3 regions of the Streptomyces sp. NPDC051569 genome follow, and region 2 is predicted to be linked to each of the others. Evidence: riboswitches for the same ligand, from Rfam matches in the RefSeq annotation. Region 2 holds a riboswitch; each other region holds the start of a gene.

Region 1 (9,689 bases), on a different contig from region 2:
TCCGGGGACGGCTTGGCGACACCCCATTCGCCGGAGGTGGCGACAAGATCGACGGGCAGGTCCAGCCCGCGCAGCAGTTCGCCGGCCTTGACGGTCTGGTTGCCCGCGAGGACGACACGGACGCCGAGGGCCCGCAGCCCCGCGAGGGCGGGCCGTACGTCGGGGTAGAGATCGGACTCGTCGAGGTGCTCACCGCGGCCCGCCACCTCTCTGGCCCGGTACGCCTCGCCCACGTCCATGCCGGGCTTGATGAGCCGGAGCGCCTCGGCGCTGTCCTTGTCCTGGGCGGTGGCGGCGCCTACGAGGGCGGAGATGGTGTGCCGGGGAATCCCCAGCCAGTCGGCCCAGGAAGCCCAGTACCGGTCGTCGCGGATGAGGGTCTCCCCGACGTCGAACACGATGGTTTCGATCACCGGTGTAAGCGTAGGGGGACACGCTCCGCCGACTGTCAGTGGCTGGCCGTAGCCTTACCCCCATGTCCGTTTCCTCGTCCCTTTCTTCCAGGCCTTTAGTTTCTTCGGCGTCTTCTGCCTCCGCCTCTGCCCCTGCCTCTTCCGCCGGGGCGCGCGCGGGTGAGCCCGTGCGGTCCGCCGTGGCCGTCAACGCGGACATCCGCGCCCTGTGGGGGCGGGCCGGCGGCGCGCTGTCGCCCGCCGAGCAGGAGCGTTATCAGCGGCTTCTGGTGGAGTGGGCCGCAGCGGTGCGGGCCGATGTCGTCGAAGCCGCCTAGACCGCGGCCCCCGGAGTGGTCATGAGGACGCTCGGGATGACGTAGAGTTGAGTTCAACGACGCGGGGTGGAGCAGCTCGGTAGCTCGCTGGGCTCATAACCCAGAGGTCGCAGGTTCAAATCCTGTCCCCGCTACTGAAGAAGAGAACGAAGGCCCGGATCCTTGAAGGATCCGGGCCTTCGTCATGTTCGCTCGCGCCCGTCGCTGTCGTCCGCCCTCAGGGCTGCCGTACCGGGGCAGTGCCTTGACACCGCGTAACGGCGGATCGCGCGCACGCTTCCCGAGTCCGCGCCGGTCCTGCTGGAGCCGGGCGGGACCGGTGCCAACGGCCACCGCTACGACGACCAGCACGCCGTGGTCCGGCTGCGGCGGATCCTGCTGCCGCGGGAGCTCGGCCTCGGGCTGCCCGCCATCGCCGGGATCCTCGACGGCCAGCAGGACACGGCCGCCGCCCTGCGTACGCACCTGCGGCTGCTGGAGCGGGTGCGTGAGCGCATCGGACGGCTCATCGCGTCCGTACGGACCACTCCGCACAAGACCGCGACGGGAGAGGAACTCATGGCCGCATGGCCGGGGAAGTGCTCGACGGCTTCGACCCCACCCCGTACGAGCGGGAGGTGACCCAGCGGTGGGGGCAAGGACGCGTACGCGAAGGGCGACCGCTGGTGGCGTGCGCTGAGCAAGCGTGAGCAGCGGGAATTCCACGACCGTCACGACTCCATCGCCCGCGACCGGGGCCGGACGCAGGAGGCCGGGTTCTGCCCGCCGGCGGTGATGAGGCGCAGGCCGTCGCGGAGCGCCACTGCGCGTGGCTCTCGGCGACATCGCCGGTCGCGAAGTCGTATGTTGTCAGAATTGGGAAGGTTTATGTGGATGACAACAGGTTCGTCAGTGTCTATGACCAGTACGGTGTAGGAACGGCTGTCCTCGTGCGGGACACCCTGGAGGTGTACGCCGAGCGCCGCCTCACCGACTGACCTACTGGTCATCGACCTGCCGAGGGACTCGCGGGAGGAGCCCGTCCGGGACCCCCCGAGGGGCCGGCCCACGGACCCGCCCCGTAGCCCATTCGGCCGATGGCAAGTCGCCGCCCGGAGCGGCATCGGCCAGCCTGGACAGGGCGCGGCACCGTCCGCAGCCGAAGCGGACCGGCAGGAGACCACTGGTGGGGAAGCTGAGGAAGACCAGAGAGACCGACGACGGCAGCAGGAGCCGGCGGGCCGATCAGGAGGCCGGATTCTGGCTCGGCGGTGGCCGGGGCAGACGGGTCGGCGGCGTGGACTTCGGCGCCGACTTCTGGGCCGGCGGCGGCGCGGACTTCGGCCCGGGCTTCTGGGCCGGCGGCGGGGCGGGCCGCAATCCCGGCCGAGGGCCGCGCCCCGGTGGGCGGCGGATGGTGCTCTATCTGCCCGTCGTGCTGATCCTCGCCGGGCTGATCTTCGACTTCGCGACCCCGGCCCGTTTCACCGCCGCACCACTCTTCGCCGCCGCGCCGCTCGTCGCCGCGCCGTTCTATCCCCTGCTGGGGACGATCCTGGTCGCCTCGGTCTCGCTCGCCGCGGAATTGGGCGTCGAGGTCTACAACAACGCGCTGGGAAGAGCCGAATCGCTCACCGAGCTGCTCACGGTGGTGATCGTCTCCGTTCTCGCGATCTTCATCAACGGGGTCGTACGCCGCAGCGGCGCGAGACTCGCCTCCGCGCGCATCATCGCCGAGACCGCGCAGCGCGCTGTGCTGCCCAGACCCGCCGAGCGGATCGGCGGGCTGCGGGTCGCCGCGCGGTACGAGGCGGCGCAGGAGGGCGCGTTCATCGGCGGTGACCTGTTCGCCGTCCAGGACACGCCGTACGGGGTGCGCCTGGTGGTCGGGGACGTACGGGGGAAGGGGCTTGAGGCCGTCGAAGCGGTGGCCGTCCTCATCGGGACGTTCCGGGAGGCGGCCGAGCAGGAGAGTTCGCTCGAAGGGGTCGCGCAGCGGCTGGAGCGTGCCCTGACCCGTGAGGGGACGCGCCGCGACGGGCTGGACGCCTTCGAGGGGTTCACGACCGCCGTGCTCGCGGAGATCCCGTACGGCGAGGGTGTCGTACGGCTGGTGAACCGGGGGCACCCCGAGCCGCTGATGATGACCGGCGACGGGGATGTGCGGATGCTGGCACCGACCAATGCAGCCCTGCCGCTCGGGATGAGCGAACTGGGGGCGTGGCCGGACCGGGCGGAGCAGGCCGAGTACCCCAGCGGTTCGACGCTGCTCTTCTACACGGACGGGCTCACCGAGGCGCGCAACAGTCAGGGGGTCTTCTACCTCCCGCGTGAGCGGCTCACCGGGCAGACCTTCCAGGGGCCCGACGAACTGCTGCAGGAGCTGATCGACGACGTACGCCTGCACACGGGCGGCGGTAATCAGGACGACATGGCGCTGCTGGCGGTCAGCAGGCCCGACGAGGGGCGGCGGGAGCGGCCCGGCATGCCGACCGTCGCGCCCGCGCCCGCCACCCCCATCGCGCCTGTCATCCCGTGACGCGCCTGACGGGGCCCTGCGCCTGACGGGGCCCGACTCCTGGCGAGGGGCGCTGAGCCGGACGAGGGGCGCCGCGCCTGATGCCGGGCCCCTTCAGGCCCGACGGCCCGGGGGCCGCTTGCGGCTCTGATGCCTCTGGCGCCCCGCCACCGTCGGTAATGATCGGCTCTCCCTCCGCATAACATATGACACACCGTCAGAGGGGACGAGGAGAGCGAGGGGCTTTCGACTCGTCCACTTTCCTTCGTGAATATCCGGGTATGTCCGATGCGAAGTTGTTAATGATCATCGGGAATGGCTTGGAATAAGGCCCGACTCTCTATTAACGTTCGATAACGCAGCGCGGTCGTCCCTGCCGTCGTCGGACGGCGCCGCGCGCATGCGCCGAATCCCGCAAGGGAACCGGGGAACCAACAATTGGGGTGAATCGGGTGCTTTTCGCTGCCCTGCGCGGCGTGCGCTCGTAGGAGACCTTCCTGCTCCGAACCCGTCAGCTAACCCGGTAGGCGAGAAGGAAGGAAAGGAGAGCGCCCGCGTGGCGTCCAACCAGCCTGCCCCCGAAGCACCCTTCGAAACATATTCTTTCGAAACTCCGCCTTTCGGCAACGAGACGGACCGGCAGGTGGGGGAGTGGAACCCCACCGAGGAGTCCCTCCGCCCCGTACGCGGCAGACACCGCGTCGCCAAGCGCGGCGGCATAGCCCGCAACGGAATCGCCCGCAGCTCCACGGTCCTCGGGGTCGGCGTCTTCGCCGCCGTCGGCGCGGGCGGCATGGCCACCGCGCAGGACAAGCCCGCGGTCTCGATCTCCCTGCCCGACACGATCACCAACCACCTTCCGGACGCCGCGTCGCTGCCCGGCATGGGCGCGCTGATGGCCCACGACGCCGAACCGGACACCCCGCTCGCCGCCGCCCCGCTCACCACGGCGGGTATCACCAGCGCCGACGCCGAGCAGGGCGCCACCGACGCGGGCGAGGCCCTGCGCGCCCGGATCCTCCAGCAGGCCGACCAGCAGCAGGCCGAGGCCGACGCACTGCGGAAGTCGGCCGCCGAGACGGCCGCCGCGGAGAAGGCCGCCGCCGAGGCCAAGCAACAGCAGACCGACGCCGAGAAGAAGGCCGAGGCCGCGAAGAAGAAGGCGGAGGCCGAAGCCAAGGCCAAGGCCGAGGCGGAGCGACTGGCCAAGCTGGCCCTGAGCTACGTCCTCCCGACCTCCTCGTACACGATCACCTCCACCTTCGGCGAGGCCGGCTCCATGTGGTCCTCCGGGTACCACACGGGCCTGGACTTCGCCGCACCGACGGGCACGCCGGTCAAGGCCGTGCACAGCGGCACGGTCACGTCGGCCGGCTGGTCGGGCTCCTACGGCTACCGCACGGTCCTGGAGCTGGATGACGGTACGGAGATCTGGTACTGCCACCAGTCCTCGATGACCGTCAGCGCCGGGCAGCAGGTCACCACGGGCGAGGTCATCGGCCGCGTCGGCGCGACCGGCAACGTGACAGGCCCGCACCTGCACCTCGAAGTCCACACGCCGGGCGGTACGGGCATCGACCCGACGGCCTGGCTGCGCGACAAGGGGCTCACCCCCTAAGAGCAAGGGACTCACCCCCTGACAGCCCTGACAGCCCTGACGGCTCCGGCGTCCACCTCCGGACACCGGAGCCGACGGCTTTCCCCCTGCCGTGACGGCCGGACGGATGCCGTGACGGCCGGGCGGAATAGGGCCGGTCCGGGCGGGCGTTGATCAACTCATGACTGATCTTCGCAAGCTGGGCTCCTCCGATCTTCAGGTCTTCCCACTCGCCCTCGGCGGCAACGTCTTCGGCTGGACCGCCGACGAGGCGCAGTCCTTCGCCGTGCTGGACGGGTACGCCGCCGCGGGCGGCAACTTCGTCGACACCGCCGACACGTACTCCTCCTGGGTGGAGGGCCACGAGGGCGGCGAGTCCGAGACGGTCCTCGGCGACTGGATGGCCTCGCGCGGCAACCGCTCCGACGTACTGATCGCCACGAAGGTCGGCAGCCACCCGCGGTACCAGGGCCTCGCGGGGGACACCATCAGGGCCGCCGCCGAGGAGTCGCTGCGCCGGCTCCGTACGGACTACATCGACCTGTACTACACGCACTTCGACGACCCGGGTGTCCCGGTCGAGGAGATCATCACCGCCCTTGACCAGCTGGTCCGGGACGGCAAGGTCCGCGCGATCGCCGCCTCCAACATCAGCCCGGAGCGGCTCACCGCCTCGGTCGAGTTCTCCGAGCGCGAGGGGCTGGCCCGCTACGTCGCACTCCAGCCGCACTACAACCTGGTCTCGCGGGACACGTACGAGGGCGAGCTCCAGGACGTCGCGGCCCGGCACGGTCTCTCCGCCGTGCCGTACTTCGCCCTCGCCTCCGGTTTCCTCACCGGCAAGTACCGCCCCGGGACGACCGTCGACAGCGCGCGTGCCGAGGGGGCGGGCAAGTACCTGGACGACGAGCGTGGTCCCCAGGTCCTCGCCGCGCTGGACCGGATCGCCGGGGCGCGGGGCGCCGAGGTCGCGACCGTCGCGCTGGCCTGGCTGGCGGCGCAGCCGACCGTCGTGGCGCCGCTCGCCTCCGCCAGGACGCCCGAGCAACTGCCCGCGCTGCTGGCCGCCACCGAACTGGAGCTGACGGCGGACGAGCTGGCGGAACTGACCGCCGCGTCCGCCTGACACGTCGTGTGAGGCGAGGAGCGGCTCCGACGAGCGGGACCTGGTCCGGCTCTTACGAGGTCCGGCTCCTCCGGGGTCCGGCTCTGACGAGCAGGACCTAGTACTGCCGGTACGGGTTGTAGCCGTCGTAGTCGATGTACGGCGGCGGCACCCGTACCCGGCCCGTGGCCCGCGCCGCATAGGTCAGCGCGGGCCCGGCTATCTCCTTGCGCTGCCACAGATGGTGCAGCAGCTCCTGCTCGCGCTCGACGAAGTCAGGGCCCACCACGCCGCGCTGGGCCCGGTGGCGCAGAAACGCCAGGGACGTCGCGAACGCCTCGTACTCGCCGACCGCCCGGGCCGCCTCGGGGCCGTACGTGCGGCTCGCGAAGTCCCGCGCCATGCCGCGCGCCCGCATCGAGGACAGCGCGTACGCGGCGGAGCCGGGCAGCCAGCCGGCCGCCGCGTACGCGGGCAGCTCGGCCGAGATCGCGCGCAGCTCGCGCTGGCGGGTGGAGATCGCCAGCCAGGTCAGCAGGCCGAAGACCGGGACCATGAACACCGCGTACACCAGGTAGAAGCCGAACGGCCCGAACAGCGACGCCGAGCCGTTCCACAGCGCGTGCATGCCCATCGCGAGGACCAGGCCGAGCGGCGGGAGAACGTACCGGCGGATCCTCTGGCGGCGGGCCGCCATCGCCGCCAGTCCGAAGCCGATGCCCGTCAGCACGGTGAACAGCGGATGCGCGAACGGCGCCATCACCACCCGTAGGAAGAACGTCGCGGCGGTGACGGACTCGATGCCGGCCCGGCCGAAGTGCTGGTCCTCGCCGAAGGCGTTCCCGAGATAGAGGATGTTCTCGGTGAACGCGAAGCCGGTCGCGGTGAAGCCCGCCACCACGACCCCGTCGACGAGCCCGGTGAAGTCCCTCCTGCGGAACAGGAAGAGCAGCAGGACCGCCGCGCCCTTGGCGCTCTCCTCGACGATCGGGGCTATCACGGTGGCGCCGAGGGACTCCGCGTCGGCCGGATCGGCGGTGGCGGTGGCTATCCACTCCGTCGCGAAGGAGTTCGCGATGATCGCGATGAGGGCGGCGGCGCAGGCACCCCAGGCGAACGCGAACAGCAGATTCCGCCACGGGCCGGGCTCGACCCGGTCCAGCCAGCGGAACGCCCCCATGAGCAGCGGCACCGGGAGGACCGCGAGGCCGAGGCCGACCACGAAGCCCCGGGTGCCGGTCTCGTCCCGGACGAGCGCGAGGATCACCAGTCCGCAGAGGGCGAGGAGCGTGATCACGGCCGCCGCCCGGACCGCCCTGCTGCGCCAGAACGCACGGCGCGGCCGGTAGCGCCTGCGGGCAGGCTCCGGCACGGCGCCCCACAGATGACCGAGCCGCCGCTGTCGCTCGTAGTCGGGGATCGCCGGATGCGCGCCGGGACGCTGCGGGTCGGGACGCTGCGGGTCGGGGCCCTGCGGGCGCGGTTGTGACACGCACTGACCCTAACGACGGACACCGACACTGGCGATGGTGCCGGTGCCGCTACTCCTGGTTGTCGCGGGCCGGTCGCCTCCCGGTCAGCTCGGCTCCGGCACCCGGCGGAACAGCAGGTCATGCACCACATGCCCCTTGTCCAGCCCCTGCCCCTCGAAGCGGGTCAGCGGCCGGAAGCCGGGACGAGGCGCGTAACCGCCATCCTGCTGGGTGTTCTCGAAGCCGGGGTGCGCCGTGAGCTCCTCCAGCATCTGCTCGGCGTACGGCTCCCAGTCGGTGGCGCAGTGCACCACGGCTCCGGGCTTCAGCCGGGCGGCGGCCAGGGTGAGGAACTCCGGCTGGATCAGCCGCCGCTTGTGATGCCGCTTCTTGGGCCAGGGGTCGGGGAAGTAGACGCGCAGCCCGTCGAGGGAGCCGGCGGGCAGCATCTCGCGGAGCAGGATGATCGCGTCACCGTTGGCGACCCGGATGTTGGACAGCCCGTTCGCCTCCGCGAGCCGGAGCAGATTGCCCTGGCCGGGGGTGTGCACGTCGACGGCGAGGATCCCGGTGGCGGGGTCGTCGGCCGCCATGCGCGCGGTCGCCTCGCCCATGCCGAACCCGATCTCCAGTACGACCGGAAGGCCGCCGAACATCTCGTCCAGGTCGACGACGCGCTGCCCGTCGATGTCCATGCCCCAGGCCGCCCACATGCGCCGCAGCGCGTCGGCCTGGCCGGTGGTGACCCGGCTCCGGCGCGGCTGGAAGCTGCGGATGCGCCGCTCGAAATGCGACCCGGCGGGGTCGGCCGCCGGGCCGGTCCCGTCGGGGAACATCCGGCTCAGGGCGCGGTCCTCGGCCGCGTGCGGGGTGCGGTTCCCGGCCGCGCCCGGGGCGCGGCTCTCCGCATCGCCGATGGTGCGGCCCTCCACCATCTCGGTCATCTCCGCCATCTCGGTCATCTCGGTCTTCTCGCGCTCGGCCACAATGCCCCCGATTCTACGGAGCGCGCGGCGCTTCCGGCCGGGACGGCCCCCGGATCAGCTCTCCGCCAGCACCGCGAGTGCCCGCCGCGCCACCTCACGGCCGATGGGCAGGGACGCCGTCGCCGCCGGGGACGGGGCGTTGAGGACGTGGACGGTGCGCGGGGCCCGCCGGATCAGGAAGTCGTCGGCCAGGGTGCCGTCGCGCAGCACCGCCTGGGCCCGTACACCCGCCGGGGCCGGCCGCAGGTCCGCGTCCGTCACGGCGGGCAGCAGCCGCCGTACGGCCGTCGCGAAGGCCCGCTTCGACAGGGAGCGGCGCAGCTCGCCCGCGCCGTAACGCCAGTGCTTGCGTGCCGTCCGCCAGGAACCGGGCCAGCTCAGCGTGGAGGCCAGCTCCGCGGGGCGTACGACGGACCACGCGTACCCCTCGCGGGCGAGCGCGGGGACCGCGTTGGGCCCGACATGGACGCTGCCGTCGACGCCCCGGGTCAGATGCACGCCCAGGAACGGGAAGGCCGGGTCGGGTACCGGGTAGACCAGTCCCCGGACGAGCGCGGGTCTGGCCAGTTCGTAGTACTCGCCCCGGAAGGGCACGATCCGGATGCCCGGGTCGTCGCCCGTCAGCCGTGCCACCCGGTCGCACTGGAGCCCGGCGCAGTTCACCAGGGCCCGCGCCCTGACCACCTCACCGGACGCCGTGCGCACCGCGACGCCCCACGGGCGGCGGTCGACGACCGTGACCTCCGCGCCGTACCGGACGGACGTGCCCGCCGCCTCCGCCGACTCCGCGAGCTGCTCCGCGACCGCCCCGAAGTCGCAGACGCCGGTCGTGCCGACCTGGATCGCCGCGATGCCCCGCACCTGCGGCTCGTACTCCTGGATCTGCGCGGGGCCCAGCTCCCGCACCGGAATCCCGTTCTCCCGGCCGCGCTGGACCAGGGCGTGCAGGCGCGGGAGTTCGTCCCGCCGGGTCGCCACGATCAGTTTGCCGGTGATCTTGTGCGGGATGCCGTACTCCGCGCAGAACTTGACCATCTCGGCCGATCCCCGCACCGCGTACCGCGCCTTGAGCGAGCCGGGGCGGTAGTAGACGCCGCTGTGGATCACCCCGCTGTTGCGGCCCGTCTGGTGGCGCGCGGGGCCCCGCTCCTTCTCCAGCACCACGACCCGCGTGCCGGGGGCCGCGCGCGTGATCGCGTACGCCGTCGACAGACCGACGATCCCGCCGCCGATCACCAGCACCTCGCAGTCGAATCCCACGCGTCCACGCATCGCGCGCCACCTCCCACACCGATAGTGCAC
Region 2 (9,689 bases):
ACGATGCCCCAGAGCAACAGGTCGCTGCCGTACCGGTGGATCAGGTACAGCGCCAGACCACCGATGAAGAAGGGCGCGTGGTCGCGCATCACGATCTCGTCGGTGAGCGGGGTGTCGGCGACCCGGGCCAGTCCGCCGGCCACGGTCCACAGACAGCAGAAGATCACGACGCGGCGGTAGGTGACGCCCTTCCACACCACGAAGAGCGCGAAGAGCAGATAGAAACGCGCCTCGACCCACAGGGTCCAGCACACGCCCAGCACCCGGCCCACGCCCACGGGCTGCTGGAGCATCGTCAGGTTGACCAGCACCTCGTCGAGGCGCAGCGGCTTGGAGACCCAGGGAAGCGCGACGCACGCGGCGGTGGTCAGCACGATGGCCACCCAGTAGGCGGGGTAGAGCCGCGAGACACGGGAGCGGAAGAAGTCCCCGAGCGAACGGCCCCAGCTGCTCATGCAGATGACGAAGCCGCTGATGACGAAGAAGAGCTGCACACCCAGGGAACCGTAGGTGGCGAAGGCGGACAGGTCGGGGAACAGCTCCTTCGGAGACCCGTTCCAGACCTCGCTCGCCTGGCCCTTGCCCGCGTAGTGGAAGACACAGACCATGAGCGCCGCCAGGATGCGCAGCCCGTCGAGGGCGCGCATCCGGTTGTGCTGGGGGGCCGGTGCCGCCGAGGGTGTCGGGAGGCTCTCCGGCCCGGGTGCCGGTTCCGGCGTTCGGGCCAGGGTCGCGTGAGTCATTCCGTTCGTTCCGTTCGTCGGTTCCGGAGCGTGGGGCGCCGCCGCGTACGTCCGGGCGGGGCCGGAAGCGCTGGATACGGCGGAAGGCCAGGAGACCGGCGGGGCGCGGAAGGCCCGGGGGGAGGCCTGCGTGGCGGCAGCTTCCAGTAGAGGGACCGTAGGCGGCGTCCGGTGAACGGCTCGACGGCGACGGAATGAACAGGGGGGCCGTGGAGGTGACCGAGGGGTGAACTGCCGCTGTGGGGGCGCGGATTACCGGCCGGCCCGACGGAGGGGACCGCCGTACGGGCCCCGCGAGGCGGTGGTGACGGCACCGCGGACGCCCCCGACCGCCGCCCCACCGGGCCGCGCACCCGAATCTCCCCGTGAATCGTTGGTCGAACCAGTGGCCCAGGCCACGCCGACTGCCTAACATCGATCACCGCAAGGTCTTTGTGCATCGCCGCACAATCACGCCGGGAGGCCCCCTTTGCACCGCCGCCGTCGCACCGCGCTCTCCTTCTCCGCCGCGCTTCTCGCCGCGGCCCCCCTGCTCACCGCGTGTGGGAGCGACGCGCACCCAGGAGCGGCGGCGGTCGTCGGGGGGCAGCGGATCGAGGTGTCCGCACTGCAGGCCCAGGTGCGCGAGGTCCGGACCGCGCAGGAGGCGTCGCAGGAGTCCGCGCAGCTCATCAAGAACACCGGGCAGCTCAACCAGATCAAACTGAACAACATGATCTTCGACCGGATTCTGCGGCGGGCCGCCGACGACGCCGGGGTGACGACCAGCCGCAAGGAGATCCAGACCACCCGGCAGCAGGCCGCCGCTCAGTCGGGCGGCGAGAAGCAGCTCGCGATGATGCTGCTCCAGCAGCGCGCGTTCGCCCCGGGGCAGATCGACAGCGCGATCGGCCGTGACGTACTGCTCGGCAAGCTGGCCCAGGCACTCGGCACCGACGTCTCGACACCGCAGGGCGTGCAGGCGTTCCTCGCCGCGCTGACCAGGACGTCGGAGAAGCTCGGTGTCGACGTCAATCCGCGCTACGGCAGCTGGAACTACCAGCAGGTCACGCTCGGCGAGGCCGAGACGCCGTGGATCAAGCAGGTCACCGTGCAGGCACCGCAGCAGGAGCCCTCCGACGCGTGACGGGCGCCGGCCCGTCGGCCGCCACCGGTGTCCGGGACCGTACATCGGTAGCGGCCGACACGCCGGGACCGGCCGGAGGTAGGTTCGTGGAGTGACAAACGAAGCTCCCGAGGCCCCCGGCCGTATCGTCCTGCTGACCGCCAGCCACCGGGTCGCGCCCGGCCTGCTGTCCTGGCCCGCCTGGCAGACGCTGCACGCCGCCGACCGGGTGCTGTGCGCCGACGCCGGCCACCCGCAGCTGCCGTATCTGCGCGAGGCCGGCATCACCGTCGAGCACACCGCGCCCACCGCGCGTGAACTGCTCGACGCGTGTGCCGGCGGCCGTACGGTCGTGGTCGTCCCCGCCTCCGGGGGCGACGGCACCGATACGGCGCTCACCGACGGCCTCGCCCGGCTGGCCGGCTCCGGCCGCGTGTCGATGCCCGACCTGGAGCTGCTCCCCGGCTCGTACGACCTGCCCGGCGCCCGGCTCCTCGACCTCGTGCAGGTCATGGACCGGATCAGGACCGAGTGCCCCTGGTCGTCCACCCAGACGCACAAGGGCCTCGCCAAGTACGGCATCGAGGAGGCGTACGAACTCGTCGAGGCGATCGAGGACGGCGACAGCGACGAGCTGCGCGAGGAACTCGGAGACGTACTCCTCCAGGTCGTCTTCCACGCCCGGATCGCGCAGGAGGGCCTGGAGGAGGGGATCGAGCCGTTCTCCATCGACGACGTGGCCGCCACGATCGTCGAGAAGCTCATCCACCGCCATCCCCATGTCTTCGGCGACGAGACCGCCGAGACCCCCGAGGACGTCAAGGCGCACTGGCTCCGGACCAAGGCGGTCGAGAAGCAGCGCGACTCGGTGACCGACGGCGTCCCCCTGGGCCAGCCCGGCCTCGCCCTCGCCTCCAAGCTCGCGGGCCGCGTCCGCACCGCCGCCCTGGAGGTCCCCCTCCCGGCGGGCGGGGGCATCGGCGCCGAGCTCCTCGCCCTCGCCGTACGCGCGGAACGGGACGGGATCGACCCCGAGACGGCCCTGCGCGCGGCGGCCCGTACCTACCGGGAGGCGATCCGCGCGGCCGAGGGGCACGCCGTCTAGGCGTACGGCCGTGCCGCCGTGCCGCCGTACGGCCGTACGGCCGTACAGGCGTACAGGCGTACGGCCGCCATACGTTGTACAGCCGCATCGCCGGACGGCCGTACAACGGGAGCCGTGAGGGGCCGGAGTGCCGGAAGTCCGGGGCCCGGGAACCCGGGAACCCGGAAGCCCGGAAGCCCGGAGCGCCGGCGGCCCGGTGCCCGGCCGGCGTTACTGTCGGGGCATGTCGTCATCCCCCGCGCCCGAGCTCTTCACCTGGGAGTTCGCCACCGACCCGTATCCCGCCTACGCCTGGCTGCGCGAGCACGCGCCCGTGCACAGGACCGCCCTGCCCAGTGGCGTCGAGGCGTGGCTCGTGACGCGGTACGGGGATGCCCGGCAGGCCCTGGCCGACGCGCGGCTCTCCAAGAACCCGGTGCATCACGCCGAGCCGGCGCACGCGAAGGGGAAGACGGGGATCCCCGGGGAGCGCAAGGCGGAGCTGATGACGCATCTGCTGAACATCGATCCGCCGGACCACACCCGGCTGCGGCGGCTGGTGTCCAAGGCGTTCACGCCGCGCCGGGTCGCCGAGTTCGCCCCGCGCGTACAGCAGCTGACCGACCAGCTCATCGACGGCTTCGCCGCCAAGGGCGAGGCGGACCTGATCCACGACTTCGCCTTCCCGCTCCCGATCTACGCGATCTGCGATCTCCTCGGGGTGCCGCCCGAGGACCAGGACGACTTCCGGGACTGGGCCGGCATGATGATCCGGCACAGCGGCGGGCCGCGCGGCGGGGTGGCACGCGCCGTGAAGAAGATCCGCGCCTATCTCGCCGAGCTCATCCACCGCAAGAGGGAGAACCCCGGCGACGACCTGATCTCCGATCTGATCCGGTCCAGCGATCACGGCGAACATCTGACCGAGAACGAGGCCGCCGCCATGGCCTTCATCATCCTGTTCGCCGGTTTCGAGACCACGGTGAACCTGATCGGCAACGGCGTGCTCGCCCTGCTGCGCGACCCCGGACAGCGCGAACGGCTCCAGGATTCCCTGCACGCGGGCGAGGGCGAGCTGCTCGCGACGGGCATCGAGGAGTTGCTGCGGTACGACGGGCCGGTGGAGATCGCGACCTGGCGGTTCGCCACCGAGCCGCTGACGCTCGGCGGGCAGCCGATCGCGACGGGCGATCCCGTCCTGGTCGTCCTCGCGGCCGCCAATCGCGACCCCGAGCGCTTCGCGGACGCGGATGTCCTCGACCTCGGGCGGCGCGACAACCAGCATCTCGGATACGGGCACGGCATCCACTACTGCCTCGGTGCGCCGCTCGCCCGGCTGGAGGGGCAGTCGGCGCTCGCGACGCTTCTGACGCGCCTGCCGGACGTCCGGCTCGCGGAGGATCCCGCCGATCTGCGGTGGCGCGGCGGACTCATCATGCGGGGGCTGCGCACGCTGCCGGTGCGGTTCACGCCCACGTCCGGCTGACGCCGCGCCGGCATCCGGCCAACACACGGCCGCAGCGGTGCCGGTGGCGGGCCGGTGCCGAGCCGACGACGGGCCTGCGACGGGCCTGCGCAGAACTGACGCGCCATCAATACCGTGACTTTCATGTGATCTCCGCTGCATCGACTTGTGACAAGCGTTCGAGTACCGCTACGTTCACGACGATCTACACGATCACCACGGCCCGGCGGCCGTCCGCCGCGGCCGTACGGACAGTCACACGGAAGGCAACCGCATGCGCTCCGGGAACGGCAGACACCGTCGGCCTCGCCAGGCCCCCGCTCTGATCGTCGCCGCGGGGGTGACCGGATCGGCCATCGCCATCCCGCTGCTCGGCGCCGGCGCCGCCGGTGCCGCCGACGCCACCACCTGGAACCGCGTCGCGGACTGCGAGACCGGTGGCATGTGGAGCGCGGACCTCGGCAACGGGTACTACGGAGGGCTCCAGCTGTCCCAGCAGACCTGGGACAGCTTCGGCGGCGCGCAGTACGCCGCCCGCGCCGACCTCGCGAGCCGCGCCCAGCAGATCTCGATAGCGGAGAAGGTGCTCGCCGCCCAGGGGCCGAAGGCCTGGGCGAGCTGCGCGCCGCTCTCGGGCCTGACGAACGACGGCACCCTGCCCGACGTCAACCCCGGCTCCGTGCCCCGGGGCGCCGAGACCGCGCCGGAGAGCCGGAGCACCGGCGCCGCGGCGTCCACCCCCTCACCGGGCGCGAGCACCGGCGGCGACAGTGCGACGGGCACCGGCACGGGTACGAAGGGGTCGGCGGACGAGCGGACCGGATCCGGTTCCTCCACGGCGCCCACCTCCGGAGCCTCGGGCGCGACGGACGCCACCGGCCAGGACGACAGCGATCCGGCCACGGGCAAGCACCGTGGCACGGCCGCCCCGAACGATGCCACATCCGACAATACGGACGAAGAGCGCGAATCCGGCCGCCATGCCTCACGAGGTGACGGATCGGCACGAGGGTCCGAAAACGTCACGGATGGCATCGCGGGCGGCATCACGGACGGCGTGACGGATGGCTCGACGGACGCCATCACCGGCGGCGGCACCGGCGCGGCGGACGCCGCCGACGCCCCCTACACCGTCCTCCCCGGCGACTCCCTCTGGAACATCGCGGACCAGCAGAAGGTGTCCGGCGGCTGGACCGCGATCTACGAGGCGAACAAGGACACCGTCGGCTCCGACCCCGACCTCATCCTCCCTGGCCAGAGCCTTGATCTCGGCGTGAAGTAAGGCCGCTCCCACGGGCACTTAGAGACCCTATGTCCACTTCTGTACGAGTGAGACAAGGGTCTCTTTGCCGTAACTAGGGCCTTTTGGCCCCCCGGTTGGCCCGATCCCCCGCCCACCTGCGGAAACAACCGGCTCACGGTGGGGGGTACGGGCGATTTTTCCCGGATGTTCTTCTTTGAACAACCGGTGGGCCTGTGATTACGGTCTGAACCGCTCGCACCGCGGGCCCCTTCGACCGGCACGCCGAATCCTGCCGTCGGCCGAGGGAGTAGTCGTCGCGTCAAGCGCCGAAGGCAGGAGCGGGGGACCCAAGGTTCGCTGCCGTTCACGGCCGTCGAGAGACGGCCGGTGACCGGCTCGGGGTGGAGCCGCGTGTGCAAGCACGCGGCCGGGCAACTCACTTGGCCCGAACCCGACAGCTGACCTCGTAGGCGTCGGTGAGGAGAACTTCATGCAGCTGCGTTCCGTCAAGGCCAAGCACGCCCGTCCGTCCAAGGCCTTCCGCTACGCCACGCTCGCCGGCATCACCGGTGCCGCTCTCGCGGCCCCGCTGTTCGCCACCACGTCCGCCTCCGCCGCGACCACCTCCGAGTGGGACCGGGTCGCCCAGTGCGAGTCCACCGGCAACTGGTCCATCAACACGGGCAACGGTTTCTACGGCGGCCTCCAGTTCACCTCGTCCACCTGGGCCGCGTACGGCGGCACCGCCTACGCGCCCCGCGCCGACCTGGCGTCCAAGTCCCAGCAGATAACCATCGCCGAGAAGGTCCTGGCCGGTCAGGGCAAGGGCGCCTGGCCGAGCTGTGGCGTGAACCTGTCCAACGCCGCGTACACCGGCGGATCCGCCGGCTCCGGCACGCAGGAGCAGGCCCAGCCGAAGCCGCAGCGCACCCAGCAGGCCGCCCCCCAGCGGCAGGCGCAGGCGCCGCAGCCCACCCGCACCACCGAGCAGCACGCCTCGCGCGGCGCGAGCCGCCCCACCACGATCAAGAAGGGCGACGGCGACTACAAGGTCAAGTCCGGCGACACCCTTTCGAAGATCGCCGCCTCGCACCACGTCAAGGGCGGCTGGAAGAAGCTGTTCGACCTGAACAAGGACATCGTCCGCGACGCCGATGTGATCTTCCCGGGTCAGCGGCTGCACCTCAGCTGACCCGTTCCCGGCCGGTCACCCCATTCCCGGCCGGCCACCCCGGCCCGGCGCGACGCCCCCGATCGCGCCGGGCCGGGGTTTCGCGTACCGGGCGGAATCCCGCGTACCGGGCGGTGCGCGTTTCCCGGTGCGCGTGTCCGGACGCGCGTCCGGGCGCGGGCCCCGTCCACACCGTGGGTGTTATGTCCGTTCCGGCCGTGATGGGGGCCTCTTTTCGTCCCATCGGGCGGGCACCGGCAGGCCGGAGACCCCGGGCCCGTTAGGCTCATGTCGCAAGGCCAAGAGACCCTGCACTTCAAGCGTCACATCCCAGAAGGAGATGCTCGTGCCGTCCATCGACGTCGTCGTAGCCCGGGAAATCCTCGACTCCCGAGGCAACCCCACGGTCGAGGTCGAGGTCGGCCTCGACGACGGCAGCACGGGTCGTGCTGCTGTCCCCTCCGGTGCCTCCACCGGTGCGTTCGAGGCCCTTGAGCTCCGCGACGGTGACCAGAACCGCTACCAGGGCAAGGGTGTCGAGAAGGCAGTCCTCGCCGTCATCGAGCAGATCGGCCCCGAGCTGGTCGGCTACGACGCCACCGAGCAGCGCCTGATCGACCAGGCCATGTTCGACCTGGACGCCACCCCGGACAAGTCGTCGCTCGGCGCCAACGCCATCCTCGGCGTCTCCCTCGCCGTCGCGCACGCCGCCTCCGAGGCGTCCGACCTGCCGCTCTTCCGCTACCTGGGCGGCCCGAACGCGCACCTGCTGCCCGTTCCGATGATGAACATCCTGAACGGTGGGTCGCACGCCGACTCCAACGTCGACATCCAGGAATTCATGATCGCCCCGATCGGCGCGGAGTCCTTCTCCGAGGCGCTGCGCTGGGGTGCCGAGGTCTACCACACCCTCAAGAAGGTCCTGAAGCAGAAGGGCCTGTCCACCGGCCTCGGCGACGAGGGCGGCTTCGCGCCGAACCTGGAGTCCAACCGCGCCGCGCTGGACCTCATCCTTGAGGCCATCAAGGAAGCCGGCTACACCCCGGGCAAGGACATCGCGCTCGCGCTCGACGTCGCCGCCTCCGAGTTCTACAAGGACGGCGCCTACGAGTTCGAGGGCAAGTCCCGCTCGGCCGCCGAGATGACCGAGTACTACGAGGAGCTCGTCGCCTCGTACCCGCTCGTCTCCATCGAGGACCCGCTGTTCGAGGACGACTGGGCCGGCTGGAAGACCCTCACCGACAAGCTGGGCACCAAGGTCCAGATCGTCGGCGACGACCTCTTCGTCACCAACCCGGAGCGCCTCGCCCGTGGCATCGAGGAGGGCTCGGCCAACGCCCTGCTCGTCAAGGTGAACCAGATCGGTTCGCTGACCGAGACCCTGGACGCCGTCGAGCTGGCGCAGCGCAGCGGCTTCAAGTGCATGATGTCCCACCGTTCCGGTGAGACCGAGGACGTCACGATCGCCGACCTCGCCGTCGCCACCAACTGCGGCCAGATCAAGACCGGCGCCCCGGCCCGCTCCGAGCGCGTCGCCAAGTACAACCAGCTGCTGCGCATCGAGGAGATCCTCGACGACGCGGCGGTGTACGCGGGTCGCAGCGCCTTCCCGCGGTTCCGCTCCGTCTGAGCGGGTCGGCGGTAGCGTCGCGCGGTCGGTGACAGAACGGGCGTCAGGTCCGTCGGGCGCCGACCCGCCCGTCGTCGTCACGTCCCCGGCCCCGGTCCCGTACCGTGTCCGGGGACGTACGCACGTAACAGGGGAGGCGGGACATGGCCGGGAACCGGGACCGGTTCTCCACCGCGACCAGGCTGCGGGTGCTCGGTGAGCAGACCGCCGCCCGTGTCTACCGCTCGCAGAGCCGCAGGCAGGACCGCCGCTCGCGGCTCACCGGCCGGGCGGCTTTCCTCGCCCTGGTCGTCTGCACGCTGGTGGTGGCGCTCGCGTATCCGATGCGGCAGTACGTGTCGCAGCGGGACGAGATCGCCGACCAGGAGCGGCTCACCGCCGAGGCGAAGCAGCGGGTCGAGGAGTTGCGCGACGAGAAGGCGCGGCTCCAGGACGACGCGTACATCCAGCGGCAGGCCCGCGAGCATCTGCACTACCTGATGCCGGGTGAGACCGCCTTCACCATGATCGATCCGGCAGCGGTGAAGCAGGAGCGCGAGGAACGGGGAGCGACCGACCGCCCCTGGTACTCGAACGTCCTGGACGGCGTCGACAACGCCGACCGCCCGGACAGGTAGGACGACCGCAGGTCCGCGGCGGACGTCGCGGCACGCCGGAGTCCGAAGCGGTCCGCAGCACGAAGCGGTACGAAGCCTCAAGCAGCACACGAAGCAGTCCGACGTACGAAGTCCGAAGAACCGTAGAACCGTAGAACCAAGGCAGGCATGGACACGCCCCCTCCGCAGACCGAACGCACCGAGCCCACCGAGGCGGACATCGCCGCTTTCAAGGAACAGCTCGGCCGCCCGCCGCGCGGGCTGCGTGCCATCGCGCACCGCTGTCCCTGCGGGCAGCCGGACGTGGTCGAGACCGCCCCCCGGCTCCCCGACGGCACCCCCTTCCCGACGACGTACTACCTGACGTGCCCACGCGCGGCCTCGGCCATCGGCACGCTGGAGGCGAACGGCGTCATGAAGGAGATGACCGAGCGCCTCACGACCGACCCCGAGCTGGCCGCCGCGTACCGTGCGGCCCACGAGGACTACATCGCCCGCCGTGACGCCATCGACGTGCTGGAGGGCTTCCCCAGCGCCGGCGGTATGCCGGACCGGGTGAAGTGCCTGCACGTCCTGGTCGGCCACTCGCTGGCGGCGGGCCCCGGGGTGAACCCGCTCGGCGACGAGGCGCTGGCGATGCTGCCGGAGTGGT
Region 3 (9,689 bases), on a different contig from region 2:
GGCACGGACGAGGGCTGGGAGGAGGCCTGAGCCGGGATCCGGGACGAGGGCACGGACTGCGAGGACCGGGGCGGCTGGGACTCGGCGAGGCCGATACCGCGCTGGAAGGCGGCCATCAGACCGGGGTCATGGAGTTCCGGTTCTCCGGCGGCCGGTGTGGTGGGCAGGTCCCGCAGCTGCGGGACCAGGTGCTCCTGGCCGCGGCGCTTGGGCAGCCGGGGCCGGCTCGCGGTGCTGTGGATCGTGCCGTCACCGGTCAGGGCGTCGTCGCCGACCGCGCCGCCACCGGTCATACCGTCCGCCGGGTCGCCGAGCCCGGTGGCGGCACGCGGCCCGTGCTGACTCCGGTCGGCGTGGCTCGCTCCGGGGCGCGCGTCGGCGGGGGTGGGGCGGTCGGCGCGGTCACCGCGTACGGGCAGGGGCGCCGGCCCCGCCCCGTACGCCGGGGGCCGGGACCGCTCCGGGGCGGGCAGGGGTGCGGAGACGGGCGGCTCGTCCGGGCGCTGATGCTGTACGGGCATGGCAGGGGGCGACGGCAGGTGGCCGTCCCGGTCCGCCTGGTCGGAGCCGAGCAGCGCCTGCGGCAGGACCAGTACGGCCTGGATGCCGCCGTAGATGTTGGACTGGAGCCGCACCGCGATGCCGTGTCTGCGGGCCAGCGCCGAGACCACGAAGAGCCCGATCCGCCCGTCCTGGAGCAGATGCGCGACATTGACCTGGTCCGGGTCGGCGAGGAGGCCGTTCATCTTCTTCTGCTCGCCGACGGGCATCCCCAGACCGCGGTCCTCCACCTCGATGGCGAGCCCCGCTGTCACCTGCTGCACGCGCAGAAGCACTTGGGTGTGCGGGGCCGAGAACAGCGTCGCGTTCTCGACCAGTTCGGCCAGGAGGTGGATGACGTCGGCGACGGCGTGGCCGCGCAGGGTGCCGTCGATCGGCGGTACCAGCTTGATCCGGGGGTACTGCTCCACCTCGGCGATGGCGGAGCGCAGCACCTCGGTCATCGGGACGGGCTTGCTCCACTGGCGCCGGGAGATCGCGCCGCCGAGGACGGCGAGGTTCTCGGCGTGCCTGCGGATCCGGGTCGCCAGATGGTCGACATGGAAGAGACCTTTCAGCAGCTCCGGGTCCTCGACCTCGTTCTCCAGGTCGTCGAGCAGCTGGATCTCCCGGTGGACCAGGGACTGGAGCCGGCGGGCCAGATTGACGAAGACCTCGACCTTCTGTTCGTTGCCGACGCTGCTGGAGAGCCGGGAGGCCTGCACCACGGCGGTGATGGCACTCTCGTGCGACCTGGCCATCTCCTGTGCCAGCAGGTCGAGTTCGTCCCCGCCGGGCGAAGCCACCGCCGGGGGCGTACGCCGGGTGGGCACCCGTTCGCCGCGTCTGAGCTGTTCGACGACCGCCCGCAGGTCGGCCTGGCCGCGCGCGCTGGAGCGCCGCAGCGCGTTGCAGCGGCCGAGGACGGACTTGGCGGTGCGTTCCGCGCCGAGGGCGGCGGTGGCGACGGCGGCGAAGGCGAGCAGCGCCATGCCGACGAGCGCCATCCACACCTCGGCGGTGGGCTCGGCCGCGGTGGAGCGGAGGGCGATGACCACCGCGGCCGCGCCGCTGAGCGCGGCGACTATCGCCGGCAGGACGGCGGTGCGCAGGAGCTGTGGGCGTATGCGGGCGTCCGGCGCGGACGGCACGGCCGCCCGGCCCCTGGAGGGCAGCGAGCGGGTGCCCGGCCGGCCGTGCCGACCGCCCTCGCGGCGTTCCTGCCGCGCGACGGGTGCGCGAAGTTGAGACATCAGTGTCCTCGGTACGTCGGGCCCCAGGAACCGGCATGGCGCTGGCGCTGGTGGTGCGGCTGTGGCGCAGCGGCAGGACCGGCGCATGCCGCATGAGCCCTCCGTTGATCACCGAGCACACACAGTAGTTGGCAGGTGTTCGCGTGTGGTGGGCAGTTGACGAAGTTGCCCACAGAGCATCCCGCCCTGGTATGAGGCCTCGTACATCAGCACGAAATACTGCATTCGGGCGCGGCCGTGTGCGACCGGGGCCACAAGGTCGCGGCCATCAGGTCGACGCCATCGGGCCGAGGCCATCCGGTCGACGCCATCCGGTCGACGCCATCCCGTCGACGCCATCCCGTCGACGCCATCCCGTCGAGGCCATCCGGTCGACGCCATCCGGCCCTTACGGCGGCGGGCCTGCTGCGGACGAGTTCAGGCGGACGGAAGAATCACGGAGCGCGTGAGATGGCGCGGGCTGTCCGGGTCGAGGCCCCGCAGGTCAGCCAGGGCGAGGGCGAGGCGCTGGATCCGTACGAGTTCGGCCAGCGGGTCGAGCCGGCCCGCCACCCACAGCCCCCCGGTCGCCCGGACCTGTTCGGCCAGGCCTTCGGGGGCCGGCCCGAGCGCCCAGGTCGCCGTCGACTCCGTGGTGATGCTGATCGGACCGTGGCGGTACTCCATCGCCGGGTACGCCTCCGTCCACGCCAGGGCCGCCTCCCGCATCTTGAGCGCGCCCTCCTCGGCGAGACCGACCGCCCAGCCCCGCCCGAGGAAGGTGAACTGGACGCACTCGGTGATCCCCGGGGGGAGCGGACCGGCCAGGGCGGTCTCCGCGTCCGTGACCACCGCGTCGGTGTGCAGGCCCAGGTGGGCGCGGAGCAGGGTGAGGGCCGTGGTGGCGAAGCGCGTCTGCACGACGGACCGTTCGTCGGCGAAGTCCAGGACGACCAGATCGTCGGCGGCCGACCGCACGGGGGCGGCGGGGTCCGCGGTGATCGCGGTCGTCCGGGCCGTCCCCCGGACCGCCGCGAGGAGGTGCAGAACCTCGGTGGTGGTCCCGGAGCGGGTCAGCGCCACGATCCGGTCGTAGCGGCGCCTCCCGGGGAACTCGGAGGCGGCGAAGGCGTCGGTCTCGCCGAGCCCGGCGCCTTCGCGGAGCGAGGCGTAGGCGCGGGCCATGAACAGCGAGGTGCCGCAGCCGACGACGGCCGTACGCTCACCGGGCCGGGGCAGTTGATCGTCCAGCCCTCCGGCCAGTGCCGCCGCCCGGCGCCAGCACTCGGGCTGGGTGGCCAGTTCCGTCTCCACGAACGTCACGCGCGTCTCCACTCCCCTGTTCCCGCTCCCCTGTCCCCACCGCTGTCCCCGCCGCCCGGAGCCGCCGGTCCCGGAGCCCGCTGCCCCAGGACCGTGACGAACCCCCCGGACCCGCTACGCCGAGGGCGCCGTCTCAGCCGTCTCCTCCGCTTTTCCCTGGTGGGCGTCCGTCCCCGGCGCGGCGTCCGCGACCGCGAGGGGGGCCGCCGCCAGGGGCCGGCCGCCCACCGGCGTGGCCGCGACGGCCCGCCACCACGGAGCGGAGGGGACGTCGTCCCCGGTGGGCTCGAAGGGCTGGCCGGGGCGGGGCAGCGCGAGCCCGGCGCCCGCCTCCTCGGCCGCCGCGACCGTGCCCTCCCCCGGTTCCGCCCACGGATGCGGGGCCAGGTTGAACGTGGCCCAGTGGATCGGCAGCATCACGCCGGACGGCCGGTCGCCCTGGAGGTCGAGATGGGCGCGCATCCCCTCGGCCGGGGTCATGTGGATGTCGGGCCAGTACTCGCTGTACGCACCGATCTGGATCATTGTGGCGTCGAAGGGGCCGTGCTCGGCGCCGATGTCGCGGAAACCGGGGAAGTAGCCGGTGTCGCCGCTGTGGTAGATCCGGTGGTCCGGTCCCGTGACGACCCAGGACGCCCAGAGCGTGTGCTGCTGGTTGCGCAGGCCCCGGCCGCAGAAGTGGCGCGCGGGGGTCGCGGTCAGCCGGATGCCGGCGATCTCGGCGGACTCGTTCCAGTCGAGTTCGCGCAGCCGCGACGGGGGTACCCCCCAGCGCTCCAGATGCGCGCCGACGCCGAGCGGCACGGCGAAGACCGTGTCCGTGGAGGCGAGGGCCTTGATCGTGGGCAGATCGAGGTGGTCGTAGTGGTCGTGGGAGATCACGACGACATCGACGGGCCCGAGCGAGGCGAGGGGTACGGGCACGGGGTGCAGCCGCTTCGGGCCCGCGAAGGCGAAGGGTGAGCAGCGGTTACCCCATACGGGGTCGAAGAGCACGCGCCGGCCGTCGATCTCGGCGAGCACGGTCGAATGGCCCATCCAGGTGATCCGCAGGCCCGAGGCCGGGGGCGTGGCGAGTTCGGCGAGGGTGGTGGCGTACACGGGGATGGTGCCGGTCGGGACGCGCCGCGCCCGTGCTTCCTTCTGGAAGTAGATCTTCGCGAACTCCAGCCCCGAACCGGACGGTCTGGTCCTGGCACCCACCGGGTTCTGGAACACTCCGTCGGCGAAGTTCGGCGAGCGGTGGATCCGCTCCAGCCTCTCCCCGGCCGAGTCGGCCCCGAAGGCCACGGGTCGCAGCGAGCGCAGCCGGGAGCGCAACGTAAGGGGGGAACCAGCGCCGGTCACGGCACCTCCTGGAGGTTCGATGTCGTCCTCATTATGGCCGGGGGCGTACGTCCGTGCGGTTCGAATAGACCGGAGCGACCCCTCCCCGCCTACGCCGGAGGAACGTCGTTTCCGCCCGGCGGGTTCCCGGCCGGCGGCCACCGCCGGTCTCCGCTGCCCCGGGCGCCCCGGCATCCGACCCGCCCGCCGGTGTGCGGCGTGACCTCGGGCGACAGGCGGTCGCATGGAGCCGTCGGGTGGAGCGGGGAGCCCAACCACGTGACCGTGACCGTGCCGGTTTTCTCCACGGACGGCCGGCGGGCCGCCGCCCGGAGGAGTGCGCCGCCCTCGGCGCGCCTGCGGGCGCCTACGCCTGTACGGGCGCGGGCGGTACGGCGCTCATCGGCCCGGACGATCTGCTCGCGGCCCCGGCCTCAGCCCCGGGCAGGACGCCCCCGCGCGGGAATCGCCGGACAGGAACCGCCGGTCGGAAGCCGCCGCGCGGAAGCGGCAGCTCGGAAGCCGTCAGTGCTTCAGCGGCAGCAGATCGGGACGCTTGGCCACGACCTGGTCGCCGGAGGACTCGCCGCGCAGCCGGCGCCCGATCCACGGCACCAGATGTTCGCGCGCCCAGTGGATGTCGTCGCGCCGGACCTCGAAGGTGCCGCGCGGCGGTTGCGGCGGCCATGTCTGGTCCGGGTCGGCGGGGACGTCGAGGCCGAGTACCTGTGCGGCGCGCAGCGCGACGCGGGTGTGTCCCTCGGGTGACAGATGCAGCCGGTCGCTGTCCCAGGCCCGCCTGTCCTGGACGGACCTGAGGGACCAGAGGTCGAGCACGGGGCAGTCGTAGCGGTCGGCGATGGACCGCACGTGCGCGGTGTAGGTGGCGATCTTGCCGCGCAGATGACGCAGGACGGGGACGCCCCGGGTGTCGAAGCCGGTGGTCACCATGACGGTGCCGACGGCCCCGGTGAGGTCGGCCACGGCCCGCTCGAAGCGCTCGGCGACATCGTCGGGGTCGGTGCCGGGGCGGATGATGTCGTTGCCGCCGGCGCAGAAGGTCACGAGATCCGGGGCCATCCGCTTCGCCCGGGGTATCTGCTCGGCGACGATCTGGTCGAGGAGGCGGCCGCGTACGGCGAGATTGGCGTACCGGAAATCACCGTGGACGAGGTCCGTCGTCTCGCCGGTGACCGGCAGTTGATCAGCGAGCAGGATGGCGAGCCGGTCCGCCCAGCCGACGTACAGCCCGTCGGGTCCTGGATCTCCGACGCCCTCCGTGAAGCTGTCACCGATCGCCGCGTACGACCCGAATACGCCGCTTCTTCTTGATCTCGCATCGTCTGCCACAGCCGCACATCTTTCACCTGCGGATGTGACCTACGCGACCGTAAGGAGGGATTGACGCGGGGTGAGATAAACCACCGGTCACATTTGGGCCAAGCCGGAATAGGCGAAACGCCTCCGCCCGGCACATGCGTGCCGGGCGGAGGCGTACCGAAGCGTGGGACCGGATCCGGTCAGATGGAGACGCCGTGGCCGCGGAGGTACGCCAGCGGGTCGATGTCCGAGCCGTAGTCCGGGCCGGTGCGGATCTCGAAGTGCAGGTGCGGCCCGGTGGAGTTACCGGTGGAACCGGAGAGCCCGATCTGCTGGCCCCCGCTGACGGTCTGTCCGGCCGAGACGGCGAGGGAGGAGAGGTGAGCGTACTGCGAGTAGCGGCCGTCGCCGTGCTGGATGACGACCTGGTTGCCGTAGGAGCCGGCCCAGCCGGCCGAGACGACGGTGCCCGGGCCGACCGCCTTGACGACGGTGCCGGAGGAGGCCAGGAAGTCGACACCGGTGTGGTAACCGCTGGCCCAGCTGCTGCCGGAGGCGTGGTACGAGGTGCCGATCCCTACGCCGGAGACGGGCGCGGTGAAGCCGGAACCGCTGCTCTGCGCCGGCGCGGCGGGCTGCGCGGCGGGAGCCTGGGTCTGCGCGGTGGGAGCCTGGGTCTGCGCGGCGGGAGCCGCCTGGGGAGCCTTGACCTCGGGCTTGGCCGGGGCCGCCGCCTGGGGCTTGCTCTGCGCATGGGGCTTCGCGGGCGCCGGGGCCACGTGGTGGTGGGCCGCCCCGGCCTTGGCGCCGAGGGTGAGCTTCAGGCCCGGGTGGATCAGCGACGGGTTGGCGCCGATGGCCCGGCGGTTGTCGTTGTACAGCTTGTGCCAGCCGCCGCGGACGTTCTGCTCCTGGGCGATCTTGGACAGGTAGTCGCCGGAGACGACGGAGTAGGTCCGCACGGTCTCGGCGGCGGCGTGCTTCACGACGGACTTCGCCGGGGACGCGGTCCGCTCCGCGGTGGTGGCGGTCTGCGGGGCGGCGGTCTCGGCGGCGTGCGCACCGGTCGCACCGATGAGCGGCAGCGCGATGACGGCTCCGCCCGCACCTACGGCGATGAGACCGCGGGCGATCGGGTTGGCCTTGGTACGACGGTGCTTACCCTGCACGGGCATGACGAATTTCCTCTCCGACGCCTTCGAGGTGAGCTGTCGGGTTCGGGCTGGAGATGCCCGGTCGCGCCAGCTGCGCGACTTAACCCCGAGCCGGTCCGGATATCCGGACCGGCGTACTTACCTGGGTCCCCCGCTCCTGCCACACGTGGATGGGTGGGTGTGAATTCCGGGCGGCGGCAGGATTCGGCGTTCCGCTCGGATTGAGGCTGAACGTAAGCGAGCCCGGAGCGCGGGAACAAGCCGATCATTTCCGCCGTTGACTCACACTTCGATATCGCTCCGGATTTCCGGTGACCCTGCGTGGATTACCGATCTTCACTTTCCTTATGGAGCGGGAATTCCGCTTCGCCCGACCGCCACGGAACGTCACGGATGAGATCCCGCTCACGGGCCCCAGCCCATCTCCCCCTCGATCGGGGCACGTTATGCGAAATAGCTCAATACGGACAGATCGCCATTTAACCGATATTCCCCCGCCGGCAGGTCCACGTGGCTCCCCTGCGGAATCCCGGGTTTCCGTTCCGGGGAAGCCGGTCCCGCCGGAATGCGATGTCGTAGGGTCAGGGACCGGCACCGTGGGCGAGCAGCGCCGACGGCAGACACGGAGGAGCAGGCCGTGACGCAGCAGCAGCCGGAGGTCCCGTCGACCGAGCCCGCGCTGACCGGGGTGCGCAATTTCCGCGACGTGGGCGGGCTGCCGACCACGGACGGCCACCGGGTGCGGCCGGGCCGGCTCTTCCGCAGCGGCCACCTCGCCGGCGCCTCCGCGGCCGACGCCGCCTTCCTCTCCTCCCTCGGCCTGCACACGGTCTTCGACTTCCGCAACGCGGCCGACCTCAAGCTCGACGGGAGGGACGTGGAGCTGCCCGGCGTACGCAACGTGAACATCCCGCTCACCGACCCCGCCGACGGCGCCGAGTTCTGGCGGATGGTCAGGGACGGCGATCTCGACCAGCTGCGCTCGCTGCTCTCGGAGGGCAGGGCGGCGGCCCGGATGACCGACTCGTACCGGGCGATCATCACCGACCGCACCGCCGAGCTCAGCCAGGTGCTGCACGCCCTCGCCGAGGACAGCGTCCCGGCGCTCCTGCACTGCGCGGCGGGCAAGGACCGGGCCGGCCTGTCCGTCGCGGTGACCCTCCTCGCGGTCGGTGTCGGACGCGAGGCGATCGAGGCCGACTATCTGAAGTCGAACGACCCGCACCGCCGTTATCTCGTCCGCCGCGGCGACAGCTCGGCCTCCGGGACGTCACCGGAGGTGATGGAGCTGCTCAGCCCGCTCTTCGACGCCCGCGCCGAATACCTCGCCGCGGCCTTCGAGACCATCGGGAAGACGTGGGGCGGCGTCGACCGCTATCTGGCCGAGGGCCTCGGGATCGGCCAGGAGACCCGCGAGCGGCTGCGCGCCCGCCTTCTCGACGAGGGCTGACCGGCGGATACGGGCCGGGCCCGCGCCCGCCGCCCGCTACTGCCCCCGCGCCCCCAGGTGGAAGAGCAGGTAGAGGAAGCCCGCGAAGAGATGACCGGCGACCAGATAGGCGAAGAGCCGGATGACGAGTCCGCGGGGGAACGTCTTCTCCTCGTTCACGCGCCTCGGCCCGCCTTCGTTCACGCGCCTCGGCCCGCCTTCGTTCACGCGCCTCGGCCCGCCTCCGGTGGCGGCCGGGTCCCGCTCCGGGTCCTGCTCCCGTTCGTGTGTCAGCGACATGGCTCGGTACCTTTCCGGTCAGCGGCGATGAGCGCGGCCACCGAGACACAGCTCGGCGGCGGGGCTCTGCAGCAGGGTGTGGACGAAGAGCAGCTCGGTCCCGCCGGGTCCGGCCGCCGCGATCCGGTGCGGGGTGAGTGAGTCGAAGTGCGCACTGTCCCCCGGGTCGAGGACGTGTACGGCGTCCCCGAGGCTCAGCCGCAGCCGTCCGCCGAGGACATGGATCCACTCCTCCCCCGGATGTACGCGGACGAGGTCGCCCTGCGCGCCGTACGGCACCTGGACCCGCAGCGGCTGCATGGCCCGGCCGGGGGCGCCCGCCTGGTGGTACGTCCAGCCGTCGGCCTCGACCGGGTCCGTGCGGCCGGCCCGGACGACGGGGTCCCGCTCCGGGGGCAGTTCGCCGAGCAGTTCCGAGACGGTCGTACCGTAGACGCGGGCCAGGGCCAGCAGCAGGGGCAGGGAAGGCTGCCGGCGGCCCGTCTCCAGACGGGAGAGATGGGCGGGTGACAGCCCCGCCCGCCGGGCCGCGGCCTCCAGCGTGAGCCGGCGGTTCCGGCGCAGCTCACGCAGCCGGGGAGCGACGTCGGGCAGTTCTCCGGGGAGCTCGTGGGGCGGTGGCCCCCCGGGCGGAGGTTCGGCCGGCCCGCCGGCAGGAGATGTGCTCATGTGCCCATTCCGCCAGGAACTTTTCCTCCGAGGCAAATTCCTTGCCTCAGAGGCAAAAATTCCGGCCGGGCGCGGGTCCGGGACCGTCGCGCCCGGCCGGTGCCGGTGCCTGCGTCTACCGGTTGGCGACCGCCTGCTTCACGAGTGTCCTGCCGAAGTCCCACATCAGTCCGCCACCGCCGTGGGCGTCATCCATGACCGCGGTGAACGCCGCGACGAAGCGTTCGACCTCCCGCTCCCCGATGGTCAGCGGCGGGATCAGCTTGATCACTTCCAGATGGTCACCGGAGACCTGCGTGAGGATGCGGTGCTTCTGGAGCAGCGGTACGACCACCATCTGCGCGAAGAGTCCCTTGCGGGCCGCCTGGAGCATGGTCCAGCGGCCGCGCAGTTTGA

What was found. Region 2 has a riboswitch for cyclic di-AMP ahead of ACIBAE_RS20190 (transglycosylase family protein). Riboswitches for the same ligand answer to the same signal wherever they lie in the genome.
Region 1: it holds a riboswitch for cyclic di-AMP, as region 2 does, so the genes downstream of both, ACIBAE_RS24015 (M23 family metallopeptidase) here and ACIBAE_RS20190 (transglycosylase family protein) in region 2, are expected to answer to the same signal.
Region 3: it holds a riboswitch for cyclic di-AMP, as region 2 does, so the genes downstream of both, ACIBAE_RS29120 (peptidoglycan DD-metalloendopeptidase family protein) here and ACIBAE_RS20190 (transglycosylase family protein) in region 2, are expected to answer to the same signal.

The regions. Positions count from the first base shown of each region.
Region 1 covers NZ_JBITDJ010000019.1:112,975-122,663, forward strand. The annotation lists gene ACIBAE_RS23990 (HAD family hydrolase) at 1-410, opposite strand, end outside; gene ACIBAE_RS23995 (hypothetical protein) at 581-730, shown strand; tRNA gene ACIBAE_RS24000 (tRNA-Met) at 791-864, shown strand; partial or broken gene ACIBAE_RS24005 (TipAS antibiotic-recognition domain-containing protein) at 995-1,707, shown strand; gene ACIBAE_RS24010 (PP2C family protein-serine/threonine phosphatase) at 2,124-3,248, shown strand; cyclic di-AMP (ydaO/yuaA leader) riboswitch at 3,621-3,772, shown strand; gene ACIBAE_RS24015 (M23 family metallopeptidase) at 3,784-4,845, shown strand; gene ACIBAE_RS24020 (aldo/keto reductase) at 5,006-5,950, shown strand; gene ACIBAE_RS24025 (PrsW family intramembrane metalloprotease) at 6,048-7,421, opposite strand; gene trmB (tRNA (guanosine(46)-N7)-methyltransferase TrmB) at 7,506-8,237, opposite strand; gene lhgO (L-2-hydroxyglutarate oxidase) at 8,442-9,659, opposite strand.
Region 2 covers NZ_JBITDJ010000014.1:55,246-64,934, forward strand. The annotation lists gene ACIBAE_RS20165 (acyltransferase family protein) at 1-743, opposite strand, end outside; gene ACIBAE_RS20170 (SurA N-terminal domain-containing protein) at 1,213-1,869, shown strand; gene ACIBAE_RS20175 (nucleoside triphosphate pyrophosphohydrolase) at 1,961-2,953, shown strand; gene ACIBAE_RS20180 (cytochrome P450) at 3,177-4,418, shown strand; gene ACIBAE_RS20185 (transglycosylase family protein) at 4,672-5,679, shown strand; cyclic di-AMP (ydaO/yuaA leader) riboswitch at 5,955-6,128, shown strand; gene ACIBAE_RS20190 (transglycosylase family protein) at 6,131-6,832, shown strand; gene eno (phosphopyruvate hydratase) at 7,152-8,441, shown strand; gene ACIBAE_RS20200 (septum formation initiator family protein) at 8,585-9,058, shown strand; gene ACIBAE_RS20205 (DUF501 domain-containing protein) at 9,206-9,689, shown strand, end outside.
Region 3 covers NZ_JBITDJ010000038.1:7,738-17,426, forward strand. The annotation lists gene ACIBAE_RS29100 (ATP-binding protein) at 1-1,793, opposite strand, end outside; gene ACIBAE_RS29105 (SIS domain-containing protein) at 2,211-3,095, opposite strand; gene ACIBAE_RS29110 (MBL fold metallo-hydrolase) at 3,210-4,442, opposite strand; gene ACIBAE_RS29115 (SGNH/GDSL hydrolase family protein) at 4,947-5,771, opposite strand; gene ACIBAE_RS29120 (peptidoglycan DD-metalloendopeptidase family protein) at 5,942-6,916, opposite strand; cyclic di-AMP (ydaO/yuaA leader) riboswitch at 6,920-7,082, opposite strand; gene ACIBAE_RS29125 (tyrosine-protein phosphatase) at 7,533-8,345, shown strand; gene ACIBAE_RS29130 (DUF6126 family protein) at 8,382-8,528, opposite strand; gene ACIBAE_RS29135 (helix-turn-helix domain-containing protein) at 8,643-9,293, opposite strand; gene ACIBAE_RS29140 (aspartate aminotransferase family protein) at 9,409-9,689, opposite strand, start outside.